Linked DNA regions of Cupriavidus necator N-1. The protein of the gene in region 1 binds, or shares a complex with, the protein of each later gene. Links are inferred from orthologs where the notes say so. Each region holds a gene or a part of one and is shown on either strand. Other genes may lie near its edges. The genes, in order: nusB and rpsJ.

Evidence for each region.
Region 2: the proteins of nusB (region 1) and rpsJ are in contact, whole or in part, in a solved structure (PDB 3D3B), measured with the Escherichia coli proteins. The link is inferred for Cupriavidus necator N-1 from one-to-one orthologs.

Annotation. Positions count from the first base shown.
Region 1 is NC_015726.1:2,846,465-2,856,902, reverse strand. The notes cover bases 632-3,455. They hold nusB (transcription antitermination factor NusB), read right to left. Parts: upstream 2,391-3,455; coding sequence 1,872-2,390; downstream 632-1,871. Other genes in these bases: ribBA (bifunctional 3,4-dihydroxy-2-butanone-4-phosphate synthase/GTP cyclohydrolase II), read right to left, coding at 2,956-3,455; ribH (6,7-dimethyl-8-ribityllumazine synthase), read right to left, coding at 2,383-2,883; CNE_RS13425 (pyridoxal phosphate-dependent aminotransferase), read right to left, coding at 632-1,725. Also shown: CNE_RS13430 (lytic transglycosylase domain-containing protein), read left to right, coding at 1-469; more of CNE_RS13425, read right to left, coding at 544-631; more of ribBA, read right to left, coding at 3,456-4,065; CNE_RS13405 (hypothetical protein), read right to left, coding at 4,481-4,726; CNE_RS13400 (hypothetical protein), read right to left, coding at 4,723-5,310; CNE_RS13395 (hypothetical protein), read right to left, coding at 5,330-5,626; CNE_RS13390 (hypothetical protein), read left to right, coding at 6,094-6,336; CNE_RS13385 (riboflavin synthase), read right to left, coding at 6,346-6,966; bifunctional diaminohydroxyphosphoribosylaminopyrimidine deaminase/5-amino-6-(5-phosphoribosylamino)uracil reductase RibD, read right to left, coding at 7,027-8,142; CNE_RS13365 (GspH/FimT family pseudopilin), read right to left, coding at 9,298-9,831; CNE_RS13360 (type IV pilin protein), read right to left, coding at 9,831-10,286; CNE_RS13355 (pilus assembly protein), read right to left, coding at 10,283-10,438. UniProt on the Escherichia coli protein: Part of the processive rRNA transcription and antitermination complex (rrnTAC). The complex forms an RNA-chaperone ring around the RNA exit tunnel of RNA polymerase (RNAP).
Region 2 is NC_015726.1:3,567,280-3,574,822, reverse strand. The notes cover bases 1-2,899. They hold rpsJ (30S ribosomal protein S10), read left to right. Parts: upstream 1-1,245; coding sequence 1,246-1,554; downstream 1,555-2,899. Other genes in these bases: CNE_RS43065 (tannase/feruloyl esterase family alpha/beta hydrolase), read left to right, coding at 2,788-2,899; CNE_RS43070 (tannase/feruloyl esterase family alpha/beta hydrolase), read left to right, coding at 2,232-2,843; CNE_RS41545 (hypothetical protein), read left to right, coding at 2,055-2,222; tuf (elongation factor Tu), read left to right, coding at 1-1,167. Outside these bases: more of CNE_RS43065, read left to right, coding at 2,900-3,120; CNE_RS41540 (hypothetical protein), read left to right, coding at 3,124-3,264; CNE_RS16775 (tannase/feruloyl esterase family alpha/beta hydrolase), read left to right, coding at 3,265-3,618; CNE_RS16770 (AraC family transcriptional regulator), read right to left, coding at 3,631-4,632; CNE_RS16765 (dienelactone hydrolase family protein), read left to right, coding at 4,917-6,146; CNE_RS16760 (SDR family oxidoreductase), read left to right, coding at 6,230-7,018; CNE_RS16755 (styrene monooxygenase/indole monooxygenase family protein), read left to right, coding at 7,049-7,543. UniProt on the Escherichia coli protein: Involved in the binding of tRNA to the ribosomes. Part of the processive rRNA transcription and antitermination complex (rrnTAC). The complex forms an RNA-chaperone ring around the RNA exit tunnel of RNA polymerase (RNAP).

The DNA.
Region 1 (10,438 bases):
GAAGGCGGCCTACCTGACCGGCCGCGAGGTCGGTATCGACCCGCTGCTGATCCTGGGCGTGATCGCGATCGAGTCCAGCTTCAACCCGTACGCTGAAAGCGGCGTGGGTGCGCAGGGCCTGATGCAGGTCATGACCAAGGTCCACCAGGACAAGTACGAGGCCGTCGGCGGCGTTGCCGCGGCGCTGAACCCGTACGCCAATATCAAGATCGGCGCGCTGGTGCTCAAGGACTGCATCGCCCGCGCTGGCTCGATCGAAGGCGGCCTGAAGTACTACGTCGGTGCCACCACGGCCACCGATGGCGGCTACGGCGCCAAGGTGCTGGCCGAGCGCGCCCGCCTGCGCCAGCTGCTGGGCGTGCGCAACGCGCCCGCCAACGCCGAAAAGCCGGTCGAGGTCAAGGCCCCTGCCGAGCACCTGGCTCCGAGCGAGAAGCTGGAAGCGAACAACGGTCCGCACAACGCCTGAGCGCGGATCGCCAATCAGAAAAGCACCCCGCGGGGTGCTTTTCTTTTGCCTGCTTCAGCCGCGGCAGAGACCGGTCAGCGGAACAGCTTGCCGAGGCGCGCCATCGCCTCCTCGATGTTCTCGCGCGAGGTCGCGTACGAGATCCGGATGTAGTCCTTCGCCGTATGCGGGCCGAAATCCTGCCCCGGCACCATGACCACGCCCGCATCGTGCAGCATCGCCTGCGTCAGCCGGTCGGCATCGCCGGCGGCGGGGTGGTTGACGCCGCGGCAGTCGGCATAGACATAGAAGGCGCCGTCCGGGCGCACCGGCACGCGCAGGCCAAGTGTCTCCAGCGCTGGCACGATCAGGTCGCGGCGGCGGCGGAACTCGGCCTTGCGTTCGTCGTAAATCGCCAGGGCCTCGGGGGTGAAGCAGGCCAGCGCGGCGTACTGCGCCACGGCCGACGCGCAGATAAACAGGTTCTGCGCGACCTTCTCGAAGGCGTCCACCAGCGCCTCCGGCACCACCAGCCAGCCCAGGCGCCAGCCCGTCATGTTGAAGTACTTGGAGAAGCTGTTCACCGTGACCACGTTCTCGTCCAGGCTCAGTGCCGAGACCGGCGGGGCGTCATAGGACAGCCCCTGGTAGATCTCGTCGAGGATGGCAAAGCCGTTGCGCGCGCGCACGGCCTGCAGGATGCGGGCGAGCTCGTCGGGCAGGATCGAGGTGCCGGTCGGGTTGGAGGGCGATGCCAGCAGCACGCCGCGCGTTTGCTCGCCCCAGTTGGCCTCGACCTGCGCGGCGGTCAGTTGGAAGCGCTCGGCCGGGCCGCTCGGGATCATGCGCGCGGCGCCGTCGAAGGCGGCGACGAAGTGCCGGTTGCACGGGTAGCTGGGGTCGGGCATCAGCACCTCGGCACCGATCTCGACCAGCACCGCGCACGCCAGCAGCAGCGCGCCCGAGGCACCGGCCGTGACGATCACGCGCCGGGCCGGGATATCCAGCCCGTAGGCCGTCTTGTAATAGCCGGCGATGGCCTCGCGCAGCGGCTGGATGCCGAGCGCACCGGTGTACTGCGTGACGCCGCGGCGCATGGCGGCTTCGGCCGCGCGCACCACCGGCTCGGCGGCGGTGAAGTCCGGCTCGCCGATGCCCATGTGCACAATGTGGCGGCCGGCGCGCTCCAGCGCGGCGGCCTGCTTGGCCAGCTCCATCACGTGGAAGGCGTCGATATTGGCGAGGCGGGAGGCGGTGGCCAGGTGCTGCGTGTCCATGGTGGTCCGGGACGGGCCTGGGGCCCGTTCAGCAAGAGGGTGGGTAGGAATGAAAACACCCGCCGGGGCGGGTGTCGTCTGCATCATTGCCGGCGCAAGCCAGCCGTGATGGCGTGGGCCGGCCCGCGGGCGGCTCGGTTGGCAACTCAGCGGCGCGCCGCGACCTCGGCCGCGCGCACCTGGGCGGCAAGCTTGTCCAGCACGCCGTTCACGTACTTGTAGCCCTCGACGCCGCCAAAGGTCTTGGTCAGCTCGACGGCTTCATTGATCACGACCTTGTACGGGATGTCGAGGCAGTGCACCAGCTCATAGCTGCCGACCAGCAGGGCGGCACGCTCCACCGGCGACAGCTCGTTCACGGTGCGGTCCAGGAAGGGCTCGAACGCGGCGGTCAGGCGGGCTTCTTCGCGCACCGCGCCGTTGAGCAGCGCGTCGAAGTGCTCGCGGTCGGCTTTGTTGAAGCCTTGCGCATCATGCAGGTGGGCCTGGATTGCGCCGATGTCGTTGCGGTTCAGCAGCCACTGGTACAGGCCCTGCAGCGCCAGCTCGCGCGAGCGGCGGCGCGCGCTCTTGGGCGGCGCCTTGGCCTCGGTGCGGGCCGCGGCGGGCTTGCCGCCGGCTGCCTTGCCGCCGTCGTTGTCGGGGGTGTTCGACGTATCACTCATCGTCGTCCTCGTCTTCATCTTCCTGGCCACGCAGCGAATCGAGCGCGACGACCAGGTTGGCCATCTCCACCGCGGCGCGGGCGCAGTCGCGGCCTTTCTCGCGGGTGCGGGCGTGGGCCTGCTCGTCGGTATCCACGGTCAGGATGCCATTGGCGATCGGCACATTGAAGTCCAGGCCGACGCGGGTGATGCCGGCGCCCGACTCGTTCGAGACCAGCTCGAAGTGGTAGGTCTCGCCGCGCACCACGGCGCCCAGTGCGACCAGGGCGTCGAACTGGCCGCTCTCGCACATCTTCTGCAGCGCCAGCGGGATTTCCAGCGCGCCGGGGACGGTCACCACCAGGGTGTCTTCGCCCTCGACGCCGAGCTTTTCCAGCTCGGCCACGCAGGCTTCGAGCAGCTCGGCGCAGACCGGCTCGTTGAAGCGGGCCTGCACGATGCCGATACGCAGGCCTTCACCGTCGAGGTTGCTGGGGTAGAAGCCGTGATCCATTGTTCAGTTCTCCAGTTTTCGGGGCGGCAACGGCGCTGGTGCGCGCTGCCGGGGTGTTCGGGTGGCGCAGGCTCAGTCGGCCTGGCCGTTCATGGGTTGGTAGCCGGTGACTTCGAGGTCGAAGCCGGTCATGCTGGGCATGCGCTGCGGCGACGCCAGCACGCGCATCCTGCCCACCCCGACGTCCTTCAGGATCTGCGCGCCCATGCCGTAGGTGCGCAGGTCCGGCTTGCGGCGCGGGCGCGACTGCGGCGCGTCCAGCGCGCTGAACTGCGTGAACAGCTGGTCGGCCGAGTCGCCGCAGTTCAGCAGCACCACCACGCCATTATCGGCGCCGGCGATGGCTTCCAGCGCGGCGGGGATGCTCCACGAGTGCGTGGTGCGCTTCACTTCCAGCAGGTCCAGCACCGAGAAGGGCTCGTGCACGCGCACCAGCGTTTCCTGGTCCGGCGCGGGCGAACCCTTGACCAGCGCCAGGTGCGCCTGGCCGGTGGGCTTGTCGCGGTAGGCGATGCTGCGGAAGGTGCCGTAGGGGGTCTGCATGTCGCGCTCGCCCACACGCTCGATAATGCTCTCAGTGCGGCTGCGGTAGTGGATCAGGTCGGCAATGGTGCCGATCTTCAGGTCATGTTCCTGCGCGAACTCGATCAGGTCCGGCAGGCGCGCCATGGTGCCGTCGTCCTTCATGATCTCGCAGATCACGGCCGCTGGCGTCAGGCCTGCCAGCGCGCCCAGGTCGCAGCCGGCCTCGGTATGGCCGGCGCGGATCAGCACACCGCCGGGCTGGGCCGTCAGCGGGAAGATATGGCCGGGCTGGACCAGGTCGGCCGACTTGGCATCGCGGGCGACGGCGGCCTGCACGGTGCGGGCGCGGTCGGCGGCGGAAATGCCAGTGGTCACGCCTTCGGCGGCCTCGATCGACACGGTGAAGTTGGTGCCGTGCTGGGTGCCGTTGCGGCTGACCATCGGGTGCAGGTCCAGCTGGCGGCAGCGCTCGGCGGTCAGGGTCAGGCAGATCAGCCCGCGGCCGTGCTTGGCCATGAAATTGATAGCTTCCGGTGTGACGAAATCGGCAGCCAGCACCAGGTCGCCTTCATTCTCGCGGTCTTCCTCATCGACGAGGATGACCATGCGGCCGGCGCGGATGTCGGCAATGATGTCTTCGGTACGGGCGATTTTCATGGCGTGCTGAACGGCAAATTGGGGCGAATCGAGCGAAAAACCGGCGAATAGCTGGGGCAGGAACCATGGCCGCGGTTGAAAGCGGCCGGACTGAGGCGGGGCGTCGGGCCGGGCCGGCTAGGCCATATACGCCCGGCAGGTCGCCCAGTCAAGCCGGGTATTGTACGCCAAGGCAGGCAATGCGGGAGGCGACGGCACCGGAAAGTACGGCGCCTGCCTGAAGCGGGTGAGGAGTGCGGTGCTGCATGGGCCGCCCCGTTGCCGGCAGGGCGCCGGCGCCAGGCTCGGCGGGGGCCTATGCGGCGACGGCCAGCGGTGTGGCGTCGTGGCCTGCGGTGCGCAGCCAGTGAGGAGTGCGGTGCTGCATGGGCCGCCCCGTTGCCGGCAGGGCGCCGGCGCCAGGCTCGGCGGGGGCCTATGCGGCGACGGCCAGCGGTGTGGCGTCGTGGCCTGCGGTGCGCAGCCGCGAGGTCCTGGCGATGCGCGCCCTGGCCGCGCGGGTCGCGTCAGCCAGCGCGAGCTCGCGCGTGAGGAAGCCGGCGTTGGGCTTGGTGAACCTGGCATGCGCGTCCAGCGCATAGGCCCATTCCCACTTGCCGAAGGTGACCTCGGCCAGTGTCACGACGACGTGGCAATGCTGATAGAAAAAACTCTCGCTCATGCTTGTTTCCTTTGTGGGACAGCACGCTGGCCATGGCCTGAAAGCCATGCGGGCCAGTGGCGGTCCGTCAGCCAGCCGCGCAGGTGCAGCCGGCTATGCTGTGTGTCGATGGCGGCGGCGCCGGCATCCTGGGCGATCTCGCAGAGCCGCCCCTTTGCGTGCGGGTCGCACGCGCAGATCATCATCAGCTGGCCTGCCGTCATTTGCCGCTTCTGCCGCCTCAGGCCGGCGCGCATGACCCGGGCACCGATCACGCTGCCCAGCCACCGGCCGATCACGGCGCCAAGCGCCATGCCGCCGAGGTAGGCCATGAAGCCCGCGGCCGCGTTGGCCGGCGTGCCGTAGCGGAACACGATCCAGGCCACCAGCAGTGCGCCGGCGACCAGGCCGGCCGCCGCGACTTCATTGCGATAGGTGATCTGCGCCGCGTGGGGCGAGGGCAGGCCTTCGGCCGGCTGGTCGTCGCGCAGGAAGAACCAAGGGCCGTCGATGCGTGCGAGAGTCGCGGCCAGCTCGCCAAGCTGCGCGTGCGCGCGCCTTGCCGCGGCAATGTCGTTCAGCCGGAAATACAGTAGGGTGAGCATGGTGATGCCTCGCTTGATGTCAGGTCCATTTGCCGCTGGACCACGGAAAGCCTGCGAAACGCCGGGCGCCGGGGCGCCGGAATGTCTTCGCCAGGGGTGAGGACGGTGGCTGCAGCCGCGGCCATCCGTCGCCCACGGCCTGGTCCCAGTCGATCAGCAGCGTGACGGCACGGTGCAGGTGGGTCGCGGCCAGGCGCACAAAGCCAAGGCGCGCGCGCATCGGCGCAGTGGGATGCCGGTCACGCAGCAGGCGCGTGGCCGGAAGTCGCTGATACAGGATTCTGGCGGTGGGATCGGGCACAGTGAGTTCCTTCATGGGTGCCGGGCAGCAATCCGGCCGGCAATCGAAAGCAACGGCGGGGGCGCCAGCTCGCGGACGAGCGCGCGGCGCGGCGGGCAGGGGTGCATGAAGGTCCAGGTGGTCCCCGTGAGTGGCTTCAGCAGCCACCAGTGCTAGACGTTGTCGAGGGGGGAGGCCCGGGAACGAGTGGCGAGCGCCTGTGGGCATACATGGACTGCAAGCGCTGCTTAACCATTCTAGGCCTAGGGCGTTGCAGGAACCAGCTGACTTACAACAAAGCCGCCGGGCCCCGCGCGGCGCACCTTCCCCGGGGGGCGACAGCGCAAGCAAATTGCCACAGGAGGGGGTTGTCAGCGTATGCTCGGGACAAAAGGGCACGCCCCGCCCTGAATGCCGCCGCGCTGGCAAGCGGCGGTTCGGACTTCAAATCAGGGCGCCAGCCCGATCGCGCCCGCGGACTTTGCACAACAAAGGAGACAAAGATGTCGAGGCAGATCAAGAACAAGGCCGAACTGCGTGCCCTGGTACGCGCCGAGCAGTCGAAGTTCGCCGCTTGCGAGGGCGCCTGCTTTGGCGATGTGGTCTGGCACGCGCCGGACACCGGCGGCTGCAACTGGAGCCTGTCCACGATGGAGGGCGGCAACAGCAGCGCCTGCGTGGAAGCGCTGCGTCCCTTCACCGACAAGCTGCGCGAGACCTATAACGTGCCCGACGAGGACAGGTAGCCCGCGGTATTACGCGGGGGCCTGCGCGGTCGACAGCATCCGCTCCACATAGCGGGCGATCAGGTCGATCTCCAGGTTGACGCGCGCGCCCGGCTTGAGTTCCTGCAGCGTGGTGACTTCCACGGTGTGCGGGATCAGGTTGATGGAGAACACGCAGCCGTCGGCTTCGTCATTGACGCGGTTGACGGTCAGCGACACGCCGTTGACCACGACCGAGCCCTTGTATGCCAGGTAGCGTGCCAGCACGCGCGGGGCGCGGATGCGCAGTTCATGCGATTCGCCCACCGGCGCGAAGTGCACGACTTCGCCCAGGCCGTCGACGTGCCCGGACACCAGGTGGCCGCCCAGGCGGTCGGCCAGGCGCAGGGCCTTTTCCAGGTTGACACGGCCGGTGCTCTCCAGCCCCACGGTCTTGTCCAGCGACTCGCGCGAGACTTCGACGTCGAAACTGTCGGGCGCCATGGCGATCACGGTCATGCACGCGCCCTGGATGGCGATGCTGTCGCCGATGATGACGTCCGACAGGTCCAGCCCGCCCGCGGCGATGCGCAAGCGCACGCCGGCATCGGCGGCGCCCAGCGGGGTAATGGATTCAATGCGGCCGACTGCCGCGACAATGCCTGTAAACATGGTGGTGTCTTCTGCTTAGGGTATTTGGAATCTGGATACGCGGTGCCGGTGTGTGTCGCACTACGCGTCGTTGCGCCGGGCGATCAGCCGCAGGTCGTCGCCGATCTGCCGGATCTCATGCCAGCGGAACTGCGCGGCGTCCTGCAGCCGCGCCAGCGGCGGCAGGTTGAACATGCCCTGGGCATCGCCCAGCAGCTTGGGCGCGAGGTAGATCAGCAGCTCGTCGGCGCAGTGCTCGCGCACCAGCGAACCGTTGAGCTTGAAGCCGGCCTCCACGTGCAGCTCGTTGATGCCGCGCCGGCCGAGTTCTTCCAACATGCGGCGCAACTCGACCTTGCCGTGCGGGTTGGGCAGGACCACGACTTCGGCGCCACGGCTTTCCAGTGCGCGCTGGCGCTGCCGGTCCTCCACCGCGCAGAACACCAGCACCGGCTTGGCGAACTCGCCAGTGTCCGGCGTTAGGATCCGCGCGTCCAACGGGACCTCCAGTCGCGAATCGACCAGCACCCGCTGCGGCTGGCGCAGCGTGGCGATGGCCCGCACCGTCAGCGCGGGGTTGTCGTCGCGCACGGTGCCGATGCCGGTCAGGATCGCGCACGCACGTGCGCGCCAGGCATGGCCGTCGTCGCGCGCGGCCTGGCCGGTGATCCACTGGCTGGTGCCGTCATGCAGCGCGGTGCCGCCGTCCATCGATGCCGCCACCTTGACGCGCACCCACGGCAGCCCGCGCGTCATGCGTGAGACAAAGCCGATATTCAGGTCGCGCGCTTCCTTTTCCAGCAGGCCGCAGCGCACGTCGACGCCGGCCTCGCGCAACCGCTGCAGGCCGCGCCCGGACACCGAAGGGTTGGGGTCTTCCATGGCCGCCACCACGCGCGCCACGCCCGCGCGCACCAGCGCATCGGCGCACGGCGGCGTGCGCCCGAAATGGCTGCACGGCTCCAGCGTGACATAGGCGGTGGCGCCGGCCGGGTCCAGCCCGCGCGCCAGCGCGTCCTTCATCGCCTGGATCTCGGCATGATCCTGCCCGGCCGGCTGGGTGAACCCCTGGCCGATGACCTGGCCATCCTTGACGAGCACGCAGCCGACGCGCGGGTTGGGCGTGGTGTTGAACATGCCCCGCGCGGCGAGCGCAAGGGCCTGTTGCATGGCGGCGTGGTCGGTATCGGAAAACATTCGGCGGTTGCGTTTGCCTTGGCGCAGCGATCTGGAATACAGGGCTGCCGGGGTTATGGTGGTCCGGAGGACTCCGTCGCATCGCAGTCAGCGTCGCAGCCGGGTGTGCAGAGTCGGATACGTCCCTGCGCGCCCAGCCTGACTTGCCGCTGCTCGCCACGGCAGCCGAGCGTGAAAGTGGCGGCCTGGAAACCGCCCTGCTCAGATCGAGAGTATCCCACAGGCAGGAATTTCAGCACATTCGTGCCGCGGGCGGTCTGGCGCCGTCACCCACAGGCAGGGCATGCCCGGTTCCACCACGGACAGCACCGCGCGTCGCTCCGGGTCGCCGTCTGCCGTGACCAGTTGCCAGCCGGGGCCCAGCGTCGCCTCGCCCGGCAGCGGCTGCAGCGTCACCTCGAGGCGGCGCGCCAGTGCGGTGGCCCGCGCCGGCGCCAGCGAGGCCGCCAGCCGGTCGGCCGCAGGTGTGACCTGTTGCCGGGCGAGCAGGCCGCTGAACACCGGATAGGATGCCGCCGCCAGCAGTGCCAGGACGGCCAGGCCGGCGAGCAGCTCGGCCAGGGTCAGGCCATGGCGGCGGCGGAGTGCGTGGCGGGCCATCGCGCCTTCAGCAATGGACGGAAGCGGCCGCGGCACGGCTTCACCTTCGGGCAGCGCCAGCCACTGTCCGGTGCTGCGCAGGATCAGCACGCCGCACTCCGGGTCGGGCCGCTGCGGGACGGCATGTAATTCAACACAGGTATCCAGGGCGGCCTGCGGGCATGCCGCGGCTGTCACGATATGACGCACGATGCCGGCGGCGGGTACGGGAAGTGGCCATTCCCCGGCGGCCACTTCGGCACCGGGCTCGGCGGCAAAAAACGTCATGGCGCCGACGGCGTGGCGCTCCAGTTGCAGCATTCCCTCGGTCAGCGCGGTACGCGCCTGCGCCGGCCATCCCCGCATCAGGTGGCCGTGCCACGCGGGAATCGCGATGGCAGGGCCTGCGACGGCGGCGCCGGGTGTTGGCAACGGGTCGGCGCCTTATGGGCGGTCACCGAGACTGGCAGGGACCGTCAGACTAGCTGTCGCGAGCAGGCGAATACGTGCCTAAGCGTGAAGGATTTGCAGAATGTTGTTTCGGTCTTCCTGGGAACAGCTACCAAGCAGCCTCGCTTACTGACACACCGAGGTTTGTGTCGGCACGGGCGCGCATACGCGGACCCTGCCCAACTGGCTGATATCGATGAGTTTCTGGTTGCCGGTGCCCAGTCCCATCAGCACCTGGGCAGACTGCATCGCATCCGCCAGCGTGCGTGTATAGCCTACGGGCGAATAGGAGAGGACCGTCGACTGCGGCGTGCTGGAGAACGCTACAGTCAATCCCTGGGCGGAGGGGACATGCTGAACCAGCGCGGTTTGGCCAGTGCAGTCCGCGTTTCGATTGGGGTTCAGGCAGACAGTCCAGCCGTTGTGCCAGTCATTGCTGACGGGCGCCACGGTGACCCAGCTATTGCGCGATAGCGCACTGGCCCGTGCCAGGGAAAGCGACGAAGCCAGCGCGTCTGCTTCAGTGGCAAGCGTGTTGCGCTGAATGAACGAAGTGTAGGCGGGTGCCGCCATGCCGGCGAGGATGGCCAGCACGACCAGTGTGACCAGCAGTTCGATCAGCGTGAACCCGGTCTGAGGTTGGGGGGATTGATCGCGCATCACCAGCATCCCTGGGGCAGGTTCGCGAAGGCGGTGACATTGTTGATCAGCACGCCACGCTCGCCGGTGCTGCGTAGCAGCAGCGTGCCGCACCGGTTGTCGGCGATGACGGGCGTGGCGCTGACCTGCACGCATTCGTTGAATGCCAGGCCCGTGCACGCGCCGGATGCGATCGTGTAGTTGCCGCTTTCCGAGGTTTGCGGGAAGCCGCGCCAGGCGCGCGTGCTGTCGGCGGGGTCGACGTAGGAGTTGGCCTGTGCGTAACGACGCTCCAGTGCCTGCATGGCCGTCATCAGTGCGGCCTTGGCTTCGGTGCGGCGCCCGCGGGCAACATGTTCAGCGTAGTTGGGATACGCAATGCCGGCGAGGATGCCAAGGATGGCGATGGCAATCAGCATCTCCATCAGCGTGAAGCCGCTGGCGTGGTGACGCCAGTGACCGTGGCAGCGCTTCATTTTGCGGCTCCGAAATTGCGAATCTCGCGCCAGCCAAGGCGCCCGGTGGTGGGATGCCCCCCGTCGGTGGCCGTGTTGCCGGACACAAGCGGCCTGCTGGACAACGACGCGTCTGCGCTGCGGCCGCCACCCGATGCGCCGAACGAAAACAC
Region 2 (7,543 bases), 720 kb from region 1 along the record:
ACCAAGCCGCACGTGAACGTTGGTACGATCGGTCACGTTGACCATGGCAAGACCACGCTGACCGCGGCAATCGCCACGGTGCTGGCAGCCAAGTTCGGCGGTGCCGCCAAGAAGTACGACGAAATCGACGCAGCGCCGGAAGAAAAGGCACGCGGTATTACCATCAATACCGCCCACGTCGAGTACGAAACGGCCAACCGCCACTACGCGCACGTTGACTGCCCGGGCCACGCTGACTATGTGAAGAACATGATCACGGGTGCCGCCCAGATGGACGGCGCAATCCTGGTTTGCTCGGCCGCTGACGGCCCGATGCCGCAAACGCGCGAGCACATCCTGCTGGCCCGTCAGGTTGGCGTGCCTTACATCATCGTGTTCCTGAACAAGTGCGACATGGTGGACGACGCTGAACTGCTCGAGCTGGTCGAGATGGAAGTTCGCGAGCTGCTGAGCAAGTACGAGTTCCCCGGCGACGACACCCCGATCATCAAGGGTTCGGCCAAGCTGGCGCTGGAAGGCGATAAGGGCGAGCTGGGCGAAGTGGCCATCATGAACCTGGCCGACGCACTGGACACCTACATCCCGACGCCGGAGCGTGCCGTTGACGGTACCTTCCTGATGCCGGTGGAAGACGTGTTCTCGATCTCGGGTCGCGGCACCGTGGTGACCGGCCGTATCGAGCGCGGCGTGGTGAAGGTCGGTGAGGAAATCGAAATCGTCGGTATCAAGCCGACGGTGAAGACCACCTGCACCGGCGTGGAAATGTTCCGCAAGCTGCTGGACCAGGGTCAAGCCGGCGACAACGTTGGCCTGCTGCTGCGCGGCACCAAGCGTGAAGACGTCGAGCGCGGCCAGGTGCTGTGCAAGCCGGGTTCGATCAAGCCGCACACCCACTTCACCGGCGAGGTGTACATCCTGTCGAAGGACGAAGGCGGCCGTCACACCCCGTTCTTCAACAACTACCGCCCGCAGTTCTACTTCCGTACCACCGACGTGACCGGCTCGATCGAGCTGCCGAAGGACAAGGAAATGGTCATGCCGGGTGACAACGTGTCGATCACCGTCAAGCTGATCGCCCCGATCGCCATGGAAGAAGGCCTGCGCTTCGCTATCCGTGAAGGCGGCCGTACCGTCGGCGCCGGCGTCGTGGCAAAGATCCTCGACTAAGCACTTCCTGGGACATGCCTGTCGGGCATGTCCCCATTCAACGGGCACGTTGCCCAATCGCTCTTTTAAGGAAATATCATGCAGAACCAGAAGATCCGTATCCGCCTGAAGGCTTTCGACTACCGCCTGATCGACCAGTCGGCTGCGGAAATCGTGGATACCGCCAAGCGTACCGGCGCGATCGTCAAGGGCCCGGTGCCCCTGCCGACCCGCATCCAGCGCTTCGACATCCTGCGTTCGCCGCACGTCAACAAGACCAGCCGCGATCAGTTCGAGATCCGCACGCACCAGCGCCTGATGGACATCGTCGACCCGACCGACAAGACGGTTGACGCGCTGATGAAGCTCGACCTGCCGGCAGGCGTGGACGTCGAGATCAAGGTGTAATCATGCTTCGGGCCGCGCCCGCGGCCTGCTGCAGCAAAACGGCGAACCGTATGGTTCGCCGTTTTTGTTTTCAAGGCTTGCATACAGCTGCCTTGCTCGCCCGATTGCTCCCGTACCGTGCGAGCGAGGGCGACGAATCGATCCGGTTGCTGCCGCCATCTCGCGCCGCAAAGTGATACATAAGCACTGATTGATTGAATCATGTTGTATCACTAACGTCGATTGCAACTGGCGCAAGTGATGTAAATCAAAGCCGCGACGCCAACGCTGCTACGCTGATCGGCGTGTCCGTCATGGTGCCCGGCGCCCTGCCCGAGAAGCAGCAATCCCCGCACCGCTCAACGTCCCGGTGCTGGTCCTCTTCATGCGTTCGAAATCTTGAAAAAGGGGAGCGCGAAATGGCGCTCCGGCGCGTCCCCCGCAGCGGCTTTACCTTATTTCAGTCGTGACGGCAAAGCCGCAACCCTAAGCGTGGCGCCCCCCAGAGGAGACAATCATGTTTGAAAGGACTCACCGGACCCGTGCGTCCGCGCTCGGGCAATGCCATCGGCATTGCCCTGGCGTTGGGCATCGGACTCACGCTCAGTGAGTGCGGCGGCGGCGATGGGCAGCCTGAAGCTTCAACCGTGGCCGCGGTCGACTACACGGCGGCGTGCGCTACGCTGTAAGGCAGGGCCATCGGCGGGGCCAGCATAACGGCGGTAAAGCGCATCGAGGCGGCGGGCGGGCTGCCGGGCTACTGCAAGGTTTCGGCAACCAGCGGCACGTTGCTCGACATCGAAGTGGATCTGCCGGACAACTGGACGGGCAGGCTGATGCACCAGGGTGGCGGAGGTTTCGATGGGCAGGTGAAAACCGTGGAGAGCTTCAGCGCCGGCTTCCCCCTGTACCAGCCGCTCCAGCGGGCCGTTGCGTACGCCGCGTCGAATGGCGGCAACCGTACTGGCGACCCCTCCGAATTCCTGACGAGCCAAACCGAGAAGTCCGACTATGCCTATGCCGCGGTCGGCACCACGATCGCTTTCGCCAAGGCAGCAGTCAAGGCGTTCTACGGGCGCGCACCCAGCTATACCTACTTCAACGGCGCGTCCAATGGCGGGCGCAATGCCTATATCGCGGCGCAGCGCTGGCCGGACCAGTATGACGGGATCATCGCCGGCGCGGAAACCATGAACATGGCCACGCAGACAGCAGCGTGGCTCAACCTGGCCCGGCGTGCCGGTTCCGACCGACATGCCGGCCGCGGCCCAGTGGACAGCGCTGAACGCTGCCGCGATCGCAGCATGTGACGGGCTGGATGGGATCAGGGACGGCATCATCGCCAACCCGAACGCCTGTACCTTCAGTCCGGCCGCGCTGGCGTGCGGTGCCCCCGGGGCTGATGCGGCCACCTGCCTGACCCCCGGGCAGCTGCGCACCGTTCAGGAACAGGTCGGGCCGCTGAGCGACGCGGCGGGCGCGCTGGTCTACGCGGGCTACTACTGGGCCGATTTTGGCGAATTCTTGCCATACTACGTGGGCCTCGGCGGCGGCTTCGCCGCCATCGCCACGGGCAACGCGGCGTAGACGTTGCCCGCCACGCAGCCGGGCAGCTTGCAGGCAACGTTCGACGTGACGCGGGACTTGCCGCCGATCGCCGCCGGCTTGCAGCAGGCTGGGGCGGATCACGATATGCGTGCCATCGCGCAATTCGTGTCATCGGGCAAGTAGCTGATTTCGTGGCACGGCGGCGCCGACTCGCCGCTCAGCGGCAGGGACCACGTTCGCAATTTCATGGCGATGCCCCAGCTTGCTGGCGCCGGTGCGGCCAATGCACGCTTCTACCTCGAGCCGGGTGTCGGGCATGTGCAAGGCGGTGTCGGCCCGGATCAGGTCGACTATCTCGGGGGCATGATCGACTGGGTCGAGAAATCGGTGGCCCCTGAACAGCTGCAGAGTTCGAAGATGGACGCGCGGCAGACCGTGGTGCGCACCATGCCGCTGTGCGTGTACCCGAAATTCCCGAAGTACTCGGGGTCGGGAGATGCCAGTCTTGCTGCCAGCTACAGTTGCGCGACGAACTGAGCGATCACCAGCCTAGCCCGCCCCGCGCCGCCGCAACGTCTGCGCGGGGCACTCCCCGAACGCGCGCCGGTACTCCGCGCTGAAGCGCCCCAGATGGGCAAAGCCCCAGCGCAGCGCTGCCCCGCTCACTGACGACACCGACGCGTCGTTCAGCAGGTCGTGCCGCACGCGCTCGAGGCGCACCGTGCGCAGATAGGCCATCGGCCCGGTGCCGCGATGCTCGCGGAAGCCGGCGAACAGGCTGCGTACGCTGACGCCGGCAACCTCGGCCAGCAAGGCCGGCGTCAGCTCCGCAGCGGCGTTCGCGTGAATGTACTCCTCTACCACCTTCACATGGCGTGGTGCCAGCGGTTTGCCGTGCTCGCGCAAAGCGTCCGACAGGCTGTGCGGCTGCCAGGTCAGCAGCGTGCCGATCACCAGCTGTTCCAGCTGGCAGGCGGTCAGCGGATGGCGCGCGGTCTCGGGCGCGGTCTCCAGCATCGCGGCGAGATAGCGCATCAGTTCGTACCAGGCGCCGCTGCGCCAGGCCATGCCGAGCGCGAAGCGCAGCGGCTGCTCGGGGCGCCGGCCCAGGTGGGCGGCGCAGACGCGTTCCAGCGCACTGCGTTCGATGCGCACGATCAGCTGGTCGTTGTCGGCGCTCCAGCGCATGGCCAGCGCATCGCTGGGCGTCAGCACCGAAGCGCAGTCGGGCGTGGAGACGATGTGCTGGTCGCCGCAGCGGATCTCGGCCTGTCCTTGCAGCGGCATCTGCACCAGCAGGAAGTCGCCGAGCGGGCCGGGGTCGATGGTGACGTCGGCGCCGTAGGCCAGGCGGTTGAACGAGACCGCGCCAAGCGGCGCATGGTGCATGCGTGCCTGCAACCGGGGGCCGCGTATCTCGAGCCGGTGCGGCTTGAACACGCGCCCGACCGCGGCGCGCGTCTCGGCCAGGTCGGTCGAGGCGAACACGCACCGGGCGGGATCGCCGAGCAGGGCGCTCGCCAGCGGTCCGGCGGCGGGGGGCAGCTGCATTGTCTCGCTCCTCTGGCGGGGCCGCGGCGCTGCCGGTGACCGTGCGCGCCGCTGGTTCCGGGGCCGGCCCGGCATGACGGCCGGGCACGGTTTCCCACGCGATCCACTATAGCGGATGGCCCCGCTGTCAGCGCTGCGGCGTTGACCGATTCCGAAGTTTCCTGCACTAATCGGATAGCCGCTGCGTCCAGCGGCTAGTTTGCTGCGGTGCGGAGCCACCATCATGGAAGCCAGCACGGCAGTCCCACCAGATACTGGAAAGAGAACGACAAGGAGCGCAGGCCATGGGCCAGACCATCCAGATCCAGACCCCCGAAGGCAGTTTCAGCGGTTATCTCGCCACCCCGGCGGCAGGCAAGGGCCCCGGCATCGTGCTGTGCCAGGAGATCTTCGGCGTCAACGCGACCATGCGGCAGGTGGCGGAATACTACGCCGAGGAGGGCTATACGGTGCTGGTGCCCGACCTGTTCTGGCGCATCGCGCCCGGGATCGAGCTGACCGACCGCGGCGAGGACTTCCAGCGGGCGCTGGGCCTGTACCAGCAGTTCGACGAAGCCACGGGCGTGCAGGATGTGGGCGCCGCGCTTGAGGCACTGCGGGCGCGGCCGGAATGCGTCGGCCAGACCGGCGTGCTGGGCTTCTGCCTGGGCGGCAAGCTGGCCTACCTGGCGGCCTGCCGGCTGCCCGACGTGGCCTGCGCGGTGGCGTACTACGGCGTGGGCATCGAGCACGCGCTGGGCGAGGCCGCCAACGTGCGCGGCCGCCTGGTGCTGCATATCGCCGAGAAAGACGGATTCTGCCCGCCGCAGGCCCAGGCTGCGATCTGCGAAGCCCTGGCCGGGCGCGAGAACATCGAGGTCTACGTCTACGCCGGCGTAGACCATGCCTTTGCACGCACGGGCGGCGAGCACTTCGACAAGCCCTCGGCGCTGATGGCGCACCAGCGCTCGATCGCTGCGCTGCGCGGCGAGATGGGGCCGCATTACGATTTCTCCGCGCTGTGGGACAAGCACTGCGAGTATGAATTCGCCACCCGCGATGTCGACGCCACCATGGCGACGATGGTGCCGCAGCCCTATGTGAACCATATCCCGACCATGACCGGCGGCGTCGGCTACGCGCAGCTGCGGCGGTTCTACCAGCACCATTTCGTGCACAGCAATCCGCCCGACACCACGCTGATCCCGCTGTCGCGCACGGTCGGGGCCACGCAGATCGTCGACGAGATGCTGTTCTGCTTCACGCATACCTGCGAGATCGACTGGATGCTGCCCGGCGTGCCGCCCACCGGCAAGCGCGTGGAGATCCCGCTGATCGCCATCGTCAAGTTCCGCGGTGACAAGCTGTACCACGAGCATATCTACTGGGACCAGGCCAGCGTGCTGGTGCAGATCGGCAAGCTGGACCCGGCGGGTTTGCCGGTGGCGGGCGTGGAGACCGCGCGCAAGCTGCTGGACGAGACGCTGCCGTCGAACACGCTGATGGCGCGCTGGCAGCAGAGCGATGGCAAGTAGGCAGCGCGCGGCATAGGTCCGGAACGGGCCCGCAGAGGCCCGCCCGCAACCATCGCCGGCGATTGCCGGCACAGGAGACAAGCATGAAAGGACTGCAGGGCAAGGTGGCCATTGTCACCGGCGGCGCCACGCTGATCGGGGCCGGCGTGGCGCGGGCCTTTGTCGAGGCCGGCGCGCGCGTGGCGATCTTCGATATCGATGCCGCCAACGGCGAGCGCGTGGCCGCGCAGCTCGGGCCGAACGCACTCTTCATCGCCACCGACATCACGCGTGACGAACAGGTCCGCGATGCCGTGGCGCAGGTGGTGCAGCGCTTTGGCGGCGTGGACTGCCTGGTCAACCTGGCCTGCACCTATCTCGATGACGGCTTCCGTTCGGGCCGGGCCGACTGGCTGGCGGCGCTCGACGTCAACGTGGTGTCGGGCGTGATGCTGGCGCAGGCGGTGCATCCGCACATGCGGGCGCGCGGCGGCGGCGCGATCGTCAATTTCACCAGTATCTCGGCCAACGTGGCGCAGACCGGGCGCTGGCTCTATCCGGTGTCGAAAGCCGCCATCGCGCAGCTGACGCGGAGCATGGCGATGGACCTGGCGCCGGACCGCATCCGCGTCAACGCGGTGTCGCCGGGCTGGACCTGGTGCCGGCTAATGGATGAGGTCAGCGGCGGCAACCGCGCCCGCACCGATGCGGTGGCCGCGCCGTTTCACCTGCTGGGCCGCGTCGGCGAGCCCGATGAAGTGGCACAGGTGGTGCTCTTCCTCTGTTCCGACCATGCCAGCTTCGTCACCGGTGCCGACTATGCCGTCGACGGCGGCTATTCCGCCATGGGGCCGGAGCAGAATGTGCCCGCCATCGGCAAGCTGGCCGGCTGAATGCCGCCGGACGACCTTCAGGAGAAAATCATGAGCCAACGCATCGCCATCGTCGGAGCCGGCCAGTCGGGCCTGCAAATGGCCCTCGGGCTGCAAGCCAACGGCTACCGGGTCACGCTGCTGTCCAACCGGACACCCGAGCAGATCCGCGGCGGGAAAGTCATGTCCAGCCAGTGCATGTTCGACCGCGCGCTGCAGGCCGAGCGCGAGCTCGGGCTGAACTGGTGGGACGATGCCTGCCCGCCGGTGGAGGGCATCGGCCTGGCCGTGCCGCATCCCGAGCAGGCCGGTGCCCGCGCGATCGACTGGGCCGCGCCCCTGGACCGCCCGGCGCAGGCGGTGGACCAGCGCCTGAAGATGCCGGCGTGGATGGAAACCTTCGTTGCACGCGGCGGCGACCTGCGCATCGTCGATGTCGGCCTGGACGAGCTGGAGGACCTGACCCGCGAGCATGACCTCGTGCTGCTGGCCGCCGGCAAGGGCGAGATCGTCAGCCGCTTCGAGCGCGATGCTTCCCGCAGCCCC